Sagittula sp. P11: one gene and its partner. Each later gene encodes a partner of the first gene's protein in a complex. Links are inferred from orthologs where the notes say so. Each region holds a gene or a part of one and is shown on either strand. Other genes may lie near its edges. The genes, in order: clpS and clpA.

What was found.
Region 2: the proteins of clpS (region 1) and clpA are in contact, whole or in part, in a solved structure (PDB 1LZW), measured with the Escherichia coli proteins. The link is inferred for Sagittula sp. P11 from one-to-one orthologs.

Annotation. Positions count from the first base shown.
Region 1 is NZ_CP021913.1:1,547,186-1,554,294, forward strand. The notes cover bases 2,578-5,273. They hold clpS (ATP-dependent Clp protease adapter ClpS), read left to right. Parts: upstream 2,578-3,611; coding sequence 3,612-3,935; downstream 3,936-5,273. Other genes in these bases: CDO87_RS07535 (5-(carboxyamino)imidazole ribonucleotide synthase), read left to right, coding at 2,578-2,639; CDO87_RS07540 (HAD family hydrolase), read right to left, coding at 2,793-3,491; CDO87_RS07550 (class I SAM-dependent methyltransferase), read left to right, coding at 4,006-5,013; CDO87_RS07555 (SDR family NAD(P)-dependent oxidoreductase), read left to right, coding at 5,040-5,273. In the rest of the region: CDO87_RS07515 (DUF1150 domain-containing protein), read right to left, coding at 1-59; CDO87_RS07520 (Hsp20 family protein), read right to left, coding at 64-474; CDO87_RS07525 (YdcH family protein), read left to right, coding at 642-866; purE (5-(carboxyamino)imidazole ribonucleotide mutase), read left to right, coding at 946-1,431; more of CDO87_RS07535, read left to right, coding at 1,572-2,577; more of CDO87_RS07555, read left to right, coding at 5,274-5,837; hemF (oxygen-dependent coproporphyrinogen oxidase), read left to right, coding at 5,938-6,819; CDO87_RS07565 (SRPBCC family protein), read left to right, coding at 6,991-7,109. UniProt on the Escherichia coli protein: Involved in the modulation of the specificity of the ClpAP-mediated ATP-dependent protein degradation.
Region 2 is NZ_CP021913.1:2,655,654-2,663,123, reverse strand. What follows is about bases 1,123-4,179. They hold clpA (ATP-dependent Clp protease ATP-binding subunit ClpA), read left to right. Parts: upstream 1,123-1,514; coding sequence 1,515-3,845; downstream 3,846-4,179. Other genes in these bases: CDO87_RS12820 (M23 family metallopeptidase), read left to right, coding at 3,966-4,179; gloB (hydroxyacylglutathione hydrolase), read left to right, coding at 1,123-1,320. Outside these bases: CDO87_RS12835 (methyltransferase domain-containing protein), read right to left, coding at 1-485; more of gloB, read left to right, coding at 559-1,122; more of CDO87_RS12820, read left to right, coding at 4,180-4,925; CDO87_RS12815 (peptidoglycan -binding protein), read right to left, coding at 4,929-7,470. UniProt on the Escherichia coli protein: ATP-dependent specificity component of the ClpAP protease. It directs the protease to specific substrates. It has unfoldase activity. The primary function of the ClpA-ClpP complex appears to be the degradation of unfolded or abnormal proteins.

The DNA of each region.
Region 1 (7,109 bases):
CGCACGTAGACCGTCCGGCCTTCGTCCATCAGCTTGGAAATGTCGTACTTGGTATGCATCCAGTTACCCCTTCCTGATCTTGATCGTCTGAACCACGGTCTCCGGCTGGTTCTGCGTCAGGTCGACGTGCAACAGCCCGTTTTCCATCACCGCTTCACCCACCTCGACGCCGTCCGCCAATACGAAACTGCGCTGAAACTGCCGCGCGGCAATGCCGCGGTGCAGGAAAATGCGCTCGGCCGAGTCGTCGCGCGACCGTCCGCGGATCACCAGTTGCCGGTCCTCGACCGTGATCGAGAGGTCCTCCTCGCGGAAACCCGCGACAGCCAGCGTGATACGGAAAGAGTGTTCGGACGTCTGTTCTATGTTGAACGGCGGATAGCCTTCCGACGTCTTCGCGGTCCTCTCCAGCAGCCGTTCCAGCTGCTCGAACCCCAGCATGTGCGGGTAGGACCCCAGTGTGAGTTTGCTCATGGACGCATTCCTTTCAGTCCTTGATACAAGCGACCGTTTCGCGCGTGTCCCTGTCGGCAACCCGCACACCCGGAATATGGGAACAGCCGATGGACCGCGCAAGGGTCTTTGCGCAGAGCCTTCTCTTCGCTATGTTGATGTTTCACGGAGCTTTCAGGAGTCGGCAGATGAACGCCCCAACGGACATCTCCATGAAGAACGACGAGGTCCTGCGCGTCGAACTCGAGGTCTTTCGCAGGGAACACCGCGACCTGGACGAATCCATCCGTGCGCTGCAGACCACCGGCACCGCCGACCAGATCACGCTGCAGCGCCTGAAGAAGAAGAAGCTTCTTCTCAAGGACCGTATCGCGCTGATCGAGGACCGGCTGACCCCCGACATCATCGCCTGAGGAAGGCCGCGGCGCCCGTTGCACCCGGCGCCCGGCCCCCTATAAAGAGGCTTTCCCGCACAGGATCAGGGGCAGCGGCATGACAATCGAGATCGGCATCATCATGGGCAGCCAATCGGACTGGCCCACCATGAAGGAGGCCGCCGAGGTGCTCGACGAACTCGGCGTCCCGCACGAGATCAGGATCGTCTCCGCGCACCGCACCCCGGACCGGCTGTGGGAGTACGGCAAGACCGCGGCCGAGCGCGGGCTGAAGGTCATCATCGCGGGCGCCGGCGGCGCGGCCCACCTGCCCGGCATGATGGCGTCGAAGACCCGCGTGCCGGTGATCGGCGTCCCGGTCGAGACCAAGGCGCTCTCAGGCGTCGATTCGCTCTATTCCATCCTGCAGATGCCGCGCGGCTTCCCCGTCGCCACCATGGCGATCGGCGGCGCGGGCGCGAAGAACGCGGGCCTGATGGCCGCGGCCATCCTCGCCAACACCGACCCCCACCTCGCCCGCCGCCTCGACGACTGGCGCACGGCCCTCGCCGCCTCCATCCCCGAGGAACCCGTCCGCGACTGACCCGGTCCGCGAAGGTCCCGCGCCCGCCCTTCATCTTGGCAAAAATACCGCGGGGGAGTCACCGCAGGTGACGGGGGCAGAGCCCCCGCTTGCAACGCCGGCCATCCCGCGCCAGACAGCCGAAAACACGGAGATCAGCCATGTCCCCTCTCCCCACCGGCGCCACCATCGGCATTCTCGGCGGCGGCCAGCTTGGCCGCATGCTCTCGGTCGCGGCCTCGCGCCTCGGCTTCAAGACGGTGATCTTCGAACCCGGCGGCGACTGCCCGGCCTCGCACGTGGCAAACTACCACCTGCAGGCCTCCTACGGGGATGAGGACGCCCTGCGCCGTTTCGCCGAAAGCGTCGACGTCATCACCTACGAGTTCGAGAACATCCCGACCTCGGCGCTCGACCTGCTGGAAAGCCTGAAGCCCATCCACCCCAACCGCGAGGCGCTCCGCGTCAGCCAGGACCGGCTGACCGAAAAGACCTTCCTCACCGGCCTGGGCCTCGCCACCGCCCCCTTTGCCGACGTGCCCGATGCGGCGGCGCTCGACGCGGCGCTGGAAACCATCGGCGCTCCCGCGATCCTCAAGACCCGGCGCTTCGGCTACGACGGCAAGGGGCAGGCCCGGCTGAAGAGCGCGGACGACGCCGCAGAGGCGCTGGCCGACATGAACGGCGCCCCGGCGATCCTCGAGGGCTTCGTGGACTTCTCGAAGGAGATCTCGGTGATCGCCGCCCGCAGCCAGGACGGCCAGGTCTCGGCCTTCGATCCGGGCGAGAACGTGCACGAGGGCGGCATCCTGCGCACCACAACCGTCCCCGCCGAGGTCCCCTCGCGCCTCATGACCGATGCCGTGCTGCTGGCCGGCCGCATCCTCAACGCGCTCGATTACGTCGGCGTGATGGGGGTCGAGCTGTTCGTGACGCCCAAGGGCCTGATCGTGAACGAGATCGCACCGCGGGTGCACAACTCCGGCCACTGGACGCAGAACGGCTGCCTCGTCGACCAGTTCGAACAGCACATGCGCGCCGTGGCGGGCTGGCCGCTGGCCAACGGCGAGCGTCACTCCGACATCGTGATGGAGAACCTGATCGGCGACGACATGGACCGCCTGCCCGGGCTGATGGCCGACCCGGCGGTGGCGCTGCACCTCTACGGCAAGGCGGAGGTGAAGCCGGGCCGCAAGATGGGTCACGTCAACCGGTTGGTGAAGGGCTGAGCCTCCGGTAGCCGGGTTTCGCTGCCTCCGGCAGCGACCCGCCGGGGGTTTCACCCCCGGACCCCCAAGGTATTTCGGCCAAGATGAAGGGGGCCCGAACCTTTCCGGAGCGGCCGGGCGTTTCTTTGGACGGGCGGTTCCCGGACCGGTGTTTCAGCCGATCTCCCTCACCAGTTCCGGCAGGCCCGACAGATCCGCGATCTCGCGGAAGCGCGCAGCGTCGGGTGCTTCGGCGTGTTCCAGCGCCCAGGCGAGGTCATGCGGCACATGGACGCCCCAGGCCCCGGCTGCGATGGCGGGCACCACGTCGGACTTCATCGAGTTGCCGACCATCATCGCCGCCTCCGCCCCACCCGGCATCGCCCCGAAGATCCGCGCGTAGGTGGCAGGCCGCTTGTCCGACACGATCTCCACCGCGTCGAACAGATCGCCGAGGCCCGAGGCCGCCAGCTTGCGCTCCTGGTGCAGGAGGTCGCCCTTGGTGATCAGCACCAGCCGGTGGCCCGGCGCCAGGGCGTGCACCGCCTCCTCGGCATGGGGCAGAAGTTCGACGGGATGGGCCAGCATCTCGCGCCCGGCCTCCAGCAGTTCGCCGATGACGGAGGCGGGCACGCGGCCGTCGGTGACCTCGATCGCGGTCTCGATCATCGACAGGGTGAACCCCTTCACGCCGAATCCGTAATGGCCGATGTTGCGCCGCTCCGCCGCGACCAGCCGCTCCTCGAGGTGCGCGCGCTCTGCATGATCCTTGAGCAGGTCGGCGAATTTCTCCTGCGTGCCCACGAAGAACCGCTCGTTGTGCCACAGCGTGTCGTCCGCGTCGAAACCGATTGTTAGCAGATTTTGCGCCATTTTGTATTCATCCTCCGTGCCCCCCTTTTCGCCGGGGGCCTCGCGGCTATATAAAGTGGCCGTATACCGGAACGCAAAGCGCGACAGGCACATATGACAGACGCCCCGCAGAAGTGGACGATGGCCGCAGACGAGCCGGATGATGGTCAGGGTGAAACCGGCGTCGTCACCAAGACGAAGCCGAAGACCAAGCGCCCTCCGCTCTACAAGGTCCTGCTGCTGAACGACGACTATACGCCGATGGAATTCGTCGTGCACGTTCTCGAACGGTTCTTCGGCATGACCCACGCGCAGGCGTTCGAGGTCATGCTGACCGTGCACAAGAAGGGGGTCGCCGTGGTCGGCGTCTTCAGTCACGAGATCGCGGAAACCAAGGTCGGGCAGGTCATGGATTTCGCCCGCCGCCACCAGCACCCCTTGCAGTGCACCATGGAAAAGGAATAGGCCCCCGGTTTCACGGGACGGGGCCGCACACGCCTTGTCCGCCAGAGACAAGGGAACGGTCTTTCCGCTCATGACATCCGAACGCCTCCGCTTCGCCATCGAGACCGGCGGCCTCGTCCTTCCGGACGACGGGCCCTTGGCCCTGATCGGTGCGCCCGCCAATGCCCCCGTCGACATGCTGGACACGACCCGCGTGACGGTGATCCAGACCGATGCCGCCGCGCATGACGGCTGGGCCGCGCGCGGCCTGCCGACCGCCACCGCGCCCGAGGGCCGCTATGCCGCCGCCATCGTCTCCCTCCCCCGCGCCCGCGACGCCGCCGAGGCGCGGCTTGCCCTCGCTGCGCAGCACGCCGAGATGGTGGTGGTCGACGGCGCCAAGACCGACGGGGTGGAGGCGATCCTGAAGGCGCTGAAGCAGCGCGTGACGCTCGACGGACAGGTGTCCAAGGCGCACGGGCGCTGCGCATGGTTTCATCCGGGCGAGGCGCTGGCGGACTGGGTTCGCCCCGCGCAGGCGCAGAACGCCCATGGCGACTGGGTTGCGCCGGGCGTCTTTTCCGCCGATGCGCCGGACGAGGCCTCCGTCGCGCTCGCCGGGGCGCTGCCGCAGCTCAAGGGCGACGTGGCAGACCTCGGCGCCGGCTGGGGCTGGCTCTCGCGCGAGATCCTGCGCCACCCGGGCGTGAAGACCCTGCACCTCGTCGAGACGGAGAAGACCGCCCTCGACTGCGCCCGCCTGAACGTCACCGACCCGCGCGCCGTCTTCCACTGGGCCGACGCGACCACATGGACCCCGCCGCAGCCGCCGGGCACACACGCGCCCCGCAGGCTCGACGCGGTGGTCATGAACCCGCCGTTCCACGCCGGCCGCCGCGCCGATCCCGCGCTTGGCCGCGCCTTCATCGAGGCCGCCGCCCGGGCGCTTGCGCCGCATGGCCAGCTCTGGATGGTCGCCAACCGTCACCTCCCCTACGAGACCGCCCTCACCGCGCTTTTCCGCGATGTGGCCGAGATCGGGGGCGACTCACGCTTCAAACTGTTGCACGCTGCCCGGGTCATCCGGACGCGGCGCTGACCGCCGAACGAGGAAAGGCGCGAACCATGAGTTTCTCCATCGAGGGCAAGACCGCCATCGTCACCGGCGCCGCGAACGGCGTCGGGCTCGCCATCGCCAAGCACTTCGCCAACAACGGCGCCAACGTCATGCTCGCCGACATGGACGAGGTGCGGCTGGCCAAGGAATGCGAGAAGGGCGACGAGGACAGCATCAAGTTCTTCGCGGGCGACCTGCGGGAAAAGCTGACGCTGGCCAACCTGCTGTCGGCGACGCTGGACGCCTACGACCGCGTCGACATCCTGGTGAACGGGTCGCGGCAGATGCTGCCGACCGACCCGCTCGACCTCGAGGACAACACCCTCGACAAGCTGCTCGACCAGAACCTGATGACCGCCTACCGGATGAGCCAGCTGGTGGCGCGCCGGATGATCAAGCAGGCGGAGGGCCAGACCGAAGGTCAGGTCGGTGCCATCGTCAACCTGTCGTCGATTGCCGCCCGCCGCACCCATCCGGAGCTTCTGGCCTATTCCGTGTCCTGTGCCGCGCTGGACCAGATGACCCGTTCGATGGCGGTGGCGCTGGCGCCCAGCCGCATCCGGGTGAACGCTCTGGCCTTCGGCTCGGTGATGTCTGCCAGCCTGAAGGACACGCTGAAGGAACACCGCGACTACCGCTCCGACATCGAGAACCACACCCCCCTTGGCCGCATCGCGCCCCCGCGCGAGCTGGCCGAGGCGGTGCAGTTCCTCTCCAGCGACGGCTCGGGCTTCATGACCGGGCAGGTCATGACGGTGGACGGCGGGCGCACCCTGCTGGACCCGGTGGCCGCGCCCGCGCACTGACCGCAGACCCCCGGCTGTCTGCACCGCCGGCACCCTCGCGTCGCGTTGCCCCTGCCCCGGCCCGCCGCTAATGTCCGCCCGAATGCGAGGAGACACCGCCATGATGACCGCCGAAAAAGACCGCGCCAGCGCGTGGTTCCGTAACCTCCGCGACCAGATCGTCGCGGCCTTCGAGGCGCTCGAGGACAGCCATGACGCAGGTCCCTTCGCCGAAGGCAACGCCGGCCGGTTCGACGTCACCCGGACCAGCCGCCAGTCCGACGACGGTTCCGACGCGGGCGGCGGGCTGATGAGCGTGATGCGCGGCGGGCGGGTGTTCGAGAAGGTCGGCGTCAACGTCTCCACCGTCTACGGCACCCTGGGCGTGCCCGCGCAGCAGGCCATGGCGGCGCGCGGCGTCCCGGGCATCGCCGACGACCCGCGCTTCTGGGCGTCCGGCATCTCGCTGGTGGCGCACATGCAGAACCCGCACTGCCCTGCCGTCCACATGAACACCCGGATGTTCTGGACGCCCGGCGCATGGTGGTTCGGCGGCGGCTCGGACCTAAACCCGTGTATCGAGTACGACGAGGACACCGCCCATTTCCACGCCACCCAGAAGGCCCACCTCGACCCTCACGGGACCGAGCACTACCCGGCGCTGAAGGCCTGGGCGGACGAGTATTTCTACATCCCCCACCGCAAGCGCGCGCGGGGCGTCGGCGGCATCTTCATGGACGACCGCAACTCCGGCGACTGGGAGGCGGACTTCGCCCTGACGCAGGACATCGGCCGCGCCTTCCTGCCCGCCTACCTGCCGCTGATAGAAAAGCGCCGCACCCAGCCCTTCACCGATGCGGACAAGGACGTGCAACTCGTGCACCGCGGGCTTTATGCCGAATACAACCTCGTCTACGACCGCGGGACGAAGTTCGGACTGGCCACCGGACACGACGCGAATGCCGTCCTGATGAGCCTTCCTCCGTTCGCGAAATGGGTCTGAAACATTCGTGAACACCCGCCTTTGAGGGGGCTTGCAAGACACCTTGCAAAATCATAAATCACCCGCCGTGACCAAAGGGAAATTCCCGGTCATGGCCGGAGATTCTGGCGCCTCCGAACGCTGCCAATCGTTCGCGCCCCGTGGCCCCGGCCCCATCTCATGGGGCTTATCTTGACCTATCACGACATCGACGCGTCCGCTCCGGTTGCTGCCCGCGCGGACATCCTTATCGAGGCACCGGCTTCGGCCGTATGGGCCGTGCTTTCCGACGTCCCGAGCTGGCCCGCGTG
Region 2 (7,470 bases), 1.1 Mb from region 1 along the record:
TCGAGCTGGCCGATGGAATAGGGCCGCCCGTAACCGAACGGCGTCCAGTCCGCCCGCGCCCAGAGACCGGAGCGGTTGGGCAGGATGAACAGGGCGCGTCCGCCGGGGCCGAGCACGCGGTACGCCTCGTCCAGCAGGTCGGACGGCCGTTCCGATGTCTCTAGCCCGTGCATCAGGATCAGGCGGTCCACATGCCCCGTCTCCAGCGGCCAGGACACCTCTTCCGACAGCACAGACACGTTGGGCAGACCGGCAGGCCAGGGCATCACGCCCTGTGGTGCGGGCATCAGGGCCACGACCCGGCGCGCCTCCTTCAGGTAGGGGCGCAGCATCGGCACGGCAAAACCGTAGCCCGCGACCGTCTGGCCGTGCACGTCCTCGGGGGACCAGCCACGCAGCACTTCCGCCCGCAGGATCTTCTGCGCCGCGCGCCCCAGCGCACTTCGGTAGTAGAAATCGCGCAACGCCTGCACGTCCAGGTGCATGGTGTCTCCAGTTGAGAAGTCGGGCCGGATAGGTCACTCTGAGGGCATCTTACAAAGCATTCAAGGAAACGCCATGCCACTGGACATTGTGACCGTCCCCTGCCTGAAGGACAATTACGCCTACATCGTCAAGGGTCCGGACGGGATCGCGCTGATCGACGCGCCCGAAGCCAAGCCGCTGATCAATGTCCTGGAGCATCGCGGCTGGAAGCCCGACGTCATCATGATCACGCACCACCACCACGACCATGTCGGCGGCGTGGACGAGTTGCGCGAGAAATACGGCTGCAAGGTCATGGGCCCCGCGGCAGAAAAGGACAAGCTCCCCGAGCTCGACATGGCGCTGGAACCGGGGTTTTCCGGCGGCACCGACGACGGACTGTGCGAGGTGATCCCGGTTCCCGGCCATACGCTGGGACACGTGGCCTACCACTACCCGGAGGCAAAGTGCCTGTTCAGCGCCGACAGCCTCATGGTCATGGGCTGCGGACGGATCTTCGAAGGCACGCCCGAGATGATGTGGGACAGTCTCTCGACGCTTGCCGCGCTCGACCCGCAGACCATCGTCTGTTCCGGCCACGAGTACGGCGAGAGCAACGCCGCCTTCGCCAAGACCATTGAACCGGACAACCCGGGACTTATATCACGAGCACAGATGATCACCGTGGCCCGCGGTCGGGGACAGCCAACCGCTCAGGTGCCGCTTTATGTTGAACTCCAGACAAACCCGTTCCTGCGGGCCGGCCAGGCGTCGGTCAAGAAGGCACTCGGCATGGAGGACGCCTCCGACCTGGAGGTCTTCACCGAGATCCGCGCACGCAAGGACAAGTTCTGACGCGATTTTCGCGGACCCACACCCGTTAACCGGGTTCGCGACGATGAAGGGTTCGGCAGACCTGTTGTCAAGCGTGCCATGTGACAGATGCGTGAAAAGAAAAAACTTGAAGACAGTCACTAATCGACCAAACTTTAACTTAACGGGGCAATGCTGGACCCGAGTACGGACAGCGCAGACAAGAGGAGCACCAAGTGCCTTCATTCTCGAACACCCTTGAGCAGGCCATACACTCCGCGCTGGCGCTGGCGAACTCGCGAAGCCACGAATTCGCCACGCTGGAGCATCTGCTGCTGGCGCTGATCGACGAACCTGACGCATCGCGGGTGATGAAAGCCTGCTCCGTCGATACGGAGGAGTTGCGCACCACCTTGGTGGAGTTCATCGACGACGATCTTTCCAACCTCGTGACCGACATCGAGGGGTCGGAGGCCGTTCCCACGGCCGCCTTCCAGCGCGTCATCCAGCGCGCCGCGATCCACGTCCAGTCGTCCGGCCGGACGGAGGTGACGGGCGCCAACGTGCTGGTCGCGATCTTCGCGGAGCGTGAGTCGAATGCCGCCTATTTCCTGCAGGAGCAGGACATGACGCGCTACGACGCGGTGAACTTCATCGCGCATGGCGTCGCCAAGAACCCCGCCTACGGCGAATCGCGTCCCGTGCAGGGCGCAACCGAGGCAGAGGAAGAGGCCGCCCAGACCGAAAGCGCGGCACCCGCCAACGACAAGGAGTCGGCGCTCGGCAAGTACTGCGTCGACCTGAACGCCAAGGCGGAGATCGGTGACATCGACCCGCTGATCGGACGCGATCAGGAGGTGGAGCGCTGCATCCAGGTGCTGTGCCGCCGCCGCAAGAACAACCCGCTTCTGGTGGGCGACCCGGGCGTCGGCAAGACCGCCATCGCCGAGGGTCTCGCCCGCAAGATCGTCGCGGGTGAAGTGCCGGAGGTCCTGTCCGAGGCCACGATCTACTCGCTCGACATGGGCGCTCTTCTGGCGGGTACCCGTTACCGCGGCGACTTCGAGGAGCGGCTGAAGGCGGTTGTCCAGGAACTGGAGGATCACCCCGACGCCGTGCTCTTCATCGACGAGATCCACACCGTGATCGGCGCCGGCGCAACGTCCGGCGGCGCCATGGACGCATCGAACCTGCTAAAGCCCGCGCTTCAGGGCGGCAAGCTGCGCACCATGGGGTCGACCACCTACAAGGAGTTCCGCCAGCACTTCGAAAAGGACCGCGCCCTGTCGCGCCGGTTCCAGAAGATCGACGTGAACGAACCTTCGGTCGAAGACACCATCAAGATCCTCAAGGGCCTGAAGCCCTACTTCGAGGAGCACCATGCCATCAGGTACACCGGCGACGCGATCAAGACCGCCGTCGAGCTTTCGGCGCGCTATATCAACGACCGCAAGCTGCCGGACAAGGCCATCGACGTGATCGACGAAGCGGGCGCGGCCCAGCACCTCGTGGCAGCGTCGAAGCGCCGGAAGTCCATCGGCACCAAGGAGATCGAGGAAGTCGTGGCGAAGATCGCCCGCATCCCGCCCAAGAACGTGTCGAAGGACGACGCAGAGGTGCTGAAGGATCTCGAAGCGACGCTGAAGCGGGTCGTCTTCGGTCAGGATGCGGCGATTGCCGCCCTGTCCTCCGCGATCAAGCTGGCCCGGGCGGGTCTGCGCGAACCGGAGAAGCCGATCGGCAACTACCTCTTCGCGGGCCCGACCGGTGTCGGCAAGACCGAAGTGGCGAAGCAACTGGCGTCCACGCTGGGTGTCGAACTGCTGCGCTTCGACATGTCGGAGTACATGGAGAAGCACGCGGTCTCCCGCCTGATCGGCGCGCCTCCGGGCTATGTCGGTTTCGATCAGGGTGGCCAGCTGACGGATGGCGTGGACCAGCACCCGCACTGCGTGCTGCTGCTCGACGAGATCGAGAAGGCGCACCCGGATGTGTTCAACATCCTGCTGCAGGTGATGGACCACGGCACGCTGACCGACCACAACGGCCGGTCGGTGGATTTCCGGAACGTGATCCTGATCATGACCTCCAACGCGGGCGCCGCGGAACAGGCCAAGGCGGCCATCGGCTTCGGTCGCGACCGCCGTGAGGGCGAGGACACCGCCGCGATCGAGCGGACTTTCACACCGGAGTTCCGCAACCGTCTGGACGCGGTCATCAGCTTCGCGCCGCTGCCGAAGGAAACCATCCTCGCCGTGGTCGAGAAGTTCGTGCTGCAGCTCGAAGCGCAGCTCATGGATCGCAACGTGACCATCGAGCTGACCCGCCCCGCCGCCGAATGGCTGGCGGACAAGGGCTACGACGACAAGATGGGCGCGCGTCCTCTGGGCCGCGTCATCCAGGAGCACATCAAGAAGCCGCTGGCCGAGGAGCTGCTGTTCGGCAAGCTTACCAAGGGCGGCATCGTGAAGGTGTCGGTAAAGGACGGCGAACTGGTGTTGAAACTGGACGGGCCGGACAAGCCGCGCCTCGGCTCCAAGAAGCCGCCGCTGCTGACCGCGGACTGATCGCAAAGAGGGCGCCTTCGGGCGCCCTTTTCACATGCGCCTGCCAAGCGGCCTTACGGGACGGCGGGCGGGGCGATGTTGCCGAAGGCGACGAGCGCCCGACCCGCCGCCCGGACCGACATGCGCCTGTTTTCCCTGATCTTCCTCGCCTGCCACGCCTTCGCCCAGACCTCAGTCGCCGAGACGCAGTTCGCCCTGCCGCTCGACTGCGAGATCGGCACGACCTGCTTCATCGAGGACTACGTCGACAACGCCCCCGAACAGGGCCGGCAGCAGGACTACGCCTGCGGCATCAACAGCCGTGACGGGCACAAGGGCACCGATATCGCCCTGCTCGACTTCGGCGCCATAGACAGCGGTGTCACGGTGCGCGCCGCGGCGCCGGGCACGGTCCTGCGCGTCCGCGACGGCATGGCCGACGACCGGCTGATGCGCGGCGTGACCTCCCAGAATGCCTGCGGCAACGCCGTTCTGGTGGACCATGGCAACGACTTGCAGACGATGTACTGCCACCTCAGGGAAGGCTCCGTGCGTGTCCAGCCAGGAACCCGCGTCGAGACCGGCACAGCCCTGGGCATGGTCGGCCTGTCAGGCCAGACCAACCACCCCCACCTGCATTTCCAGGTCCTGCGCGCGGGCGCCGTGATCGACCCCTTCCGCCCGGAGGCGACGGGCACATGCGGCGCGGCGGAGGGCAGCCTCTGGGCCGTCGACCTGCCCTACACGACGACCGGGCTGATCACGGCGGGCTTTTCCGACCATGTGCCGGAATTCGACGCCGTGCGCGACGGCAGCGCCCGGCTGGCCCAAGGCACACCCGGCACACCTCTGGTGGTCTACGCCCACGCCGGTCATCCAGAGCATGGCGACCTTCTCACGCTCTTCGCCACGGGCCCAGACGGCACGGAGATCTTTCGCCGCGAGAGCGTGCTGAAGGCGCCCCAGGTCAGCATCATGCGCGCTGCCGGCAAACAGGCCCCGCCCGAAGGCTGGCCGCCGGGCGAATACCTCGGCGAGGCGCTGCTGACCCGCGCAGGCAAGGTCATCGCCCATCGCTTTGCCCATGTGACGGTGCGCTGAGCCTTACTTCTCGGTCAGTTTCAGTTCGATCCGGCGGTTCTGTGCGCGGGCTTCGGCAGTGTCCGCGGGATTGACCGGCTGGTATTCCCCGAACCCGTTCGCGGCAAGGCGGTTGGGCGGGATGCCGTAGTTGTCGATCATGTCCTTCACCACGGCGCGCGCACGGGCCTGGCTCAGGTCCCAGTTGTCCTCGAACTCGGCGCTGCCGCGCACAGGCACGTTGTCGGTGTGGCCGTCGACCCGGATGATCCAGTCGATCTCCTCGGGGATGTCCCGCGCCAGTGTACGCAGGATGTTCGACACCTTGGCGATCTCGCGGCGGCCCAACGGGGACAGGTCGGCAGAGCCCTGCTCGAACAGAACCTCCGAAGAGAACACGAAGCGGTCGCCTTCGATTCGGATGTCGTCCCGGTCAGCCACGACCTGGCGGAGGCGCCCGAAGAACTCGGAGCGGTAGGCCTCCAGATCCTTCTTCTCGGCCTCCAGCCGTTTGCGCTCTTCCTCTTCCAGGACCCGCCGCCGGCGTTCTTCCTGCGCGACACGGGCCAGAGCCGCGTTCAGCTCGGACCCGAGGTTCTGCAGCTGTACCTCCGAGGCCGCGTCGCGTGCCTTCGCATCATCCAGCAGCGCCTGCAGTTCGCCCAGTTGCTTGCGCAGCTCGGCGACGTTGCGGTTCAGCGCCTCGACCTTCAGTTGCGACTGGCTGGCGCGCTCGCGGGTCTGTGCCAGTTCGTCCCGGGCCTGGCTGAGCAGCAACTGACGTTCCTCTGCCTCGTCGAGCTGCGTATCAAGCGCCTGTTCAGCCTCGCGTTGGCGGGCCAGCGCGGCGGCAAGGCGATCCCGGGTATCCTCGGCGGTGGTCTGGGCCGTAATCCGTTCGGCAAGCGCCGCCGCCAGCTTTTCCTCGAGCGAGCGGGCATCGTCACCCTGCTGGGCGGCGCGGGCCTCGGCCTCTGCCAGCAACTGGCGCAGTTCGGAAATCTCCAGATCGCGCGCTTCGGCACGCGCCAACGCCACCTGCAGATCGTTCTCCAGCCGGGTGCGGCTAGCGCGCAGCGACTCGACCTCCGCGTCGCGTTCCTCGGCCGTGCCGCCGACTTCCGCCAGGCGCGAGACGAGGCTGCGGTTCTCAGCTTCCAGCCCTTCGATCCGCCTTCCGCGGTCTTCGACGCGTTGCAGCGCGGCGTCCAGTTGTGCCTGCGTCTGGGCGACCCGCCCGCGCAGATCCTCGATCCGCGACGTCTGCGTCGTATCCTGCGACTGCATGGCCGCGATGCGGGCGTTCAGCCCCTCGGCCTCTGCCCGCAGGCGTTCAAGGTCGTCATGCGCGGCCACAAGCTCGCGCCGGACCTCTTCAAGACTGCGGTCCAGTTCGGCGCGCTGCGCCTCTGCCGCGTCGCGTTCGGCGGCACGGTCAGCGGCGGCCCCCTGTGCGGCCGACAGCTGGGACACAAGCGCCGCGTTGCGGTCGCGCAGCGTGGCGATCTCGGCCTCCCGCGCTTCCGCTTCGGAAAGCCGGGCCAGCGCCGCAGCGAGTTTCGCGGACAGGTCCGACATCTGCGTCGCGCGCGTGTCGGCATCGGCCTGCAGCCCGGCCAGGTCGCGCTCCGTCTCGTTGCGGCGGCGCTGTTCCTCGGCAAGGCTCTCCTCTGCCGCGCGGCGGGCCTCCTGTTCCGAGATCAGGTCGTCGCGCAGCCGGGCCAGCCGCTCGTCGGTCTGTTCTCCGGCGCTGCGGGCGTCGTCCAGCCGGGCCTCCAGCTCTTCGATCCGGGTCTGAAGCGCGCTTGCCGATTCCTCGCCATCCAGCAGCGCGGCGGCAAGGCGGGCGTTCAGGTCGGCCTCTGCCGAACGGGCGGCAGCCAGCAGGGTCAGGGTCTCTTCCGCCTCGGACCGCGCCTTTTCCAGCGCCAGCGTCATCGAGGTCAGCTCTGCATCGGCGTTCTCGAGCCGGGCGCGCAGGGCCTTGGCGGCCTCTGCCTCCGCCAGTCTCTCGGCCTCTTCCTCCGTCAGCGCCTGCTCAAGGTCGCCGACCTGCGCCGTCAGACTGCCCACCTTGGCTTCTGCCTCGGTATTCCTCGCCCGAAGGTCGGCAATCAGCGCTTCGAGTGCCTCGCGGCGGCGGGCGGCGAGGGCCGCGGCCTCCTGCTGGGCATCCAGTTGCGTGCGCGCGGAGCCAAGCGCAGCGGACAGTTCGTCGCGTTCGCCCGACAGCGCGTCCCGTTCAGCCGTCAGGGCATCCCGCTCCTCCACCAGCGCATCGCGGGCGGCGGTCAGGGCGTTGCGCTCGGCCGTCAGGTCATCGCGCGCCTGGGTCAGGTCGATCACGCGCGACTGGGCGCTGTCGCGTTCGAGGATCAGCGCGGCGACTTGCGCCTCGAAATCGGAAATACGGCTGGAGGCGGTCTCAAGCTGCTCCGCCTGACGGTCGCGCGTTGCGGTCAGCGCGTTGATGATGCTCTGGGCCTCGTCGAGCTGGGTGTCGCGGCTGGACAGCGTCGCCTCGAGGTCCCCGAGGTTGCTGGTCAGTTCGGCATTCCTGCGTTCT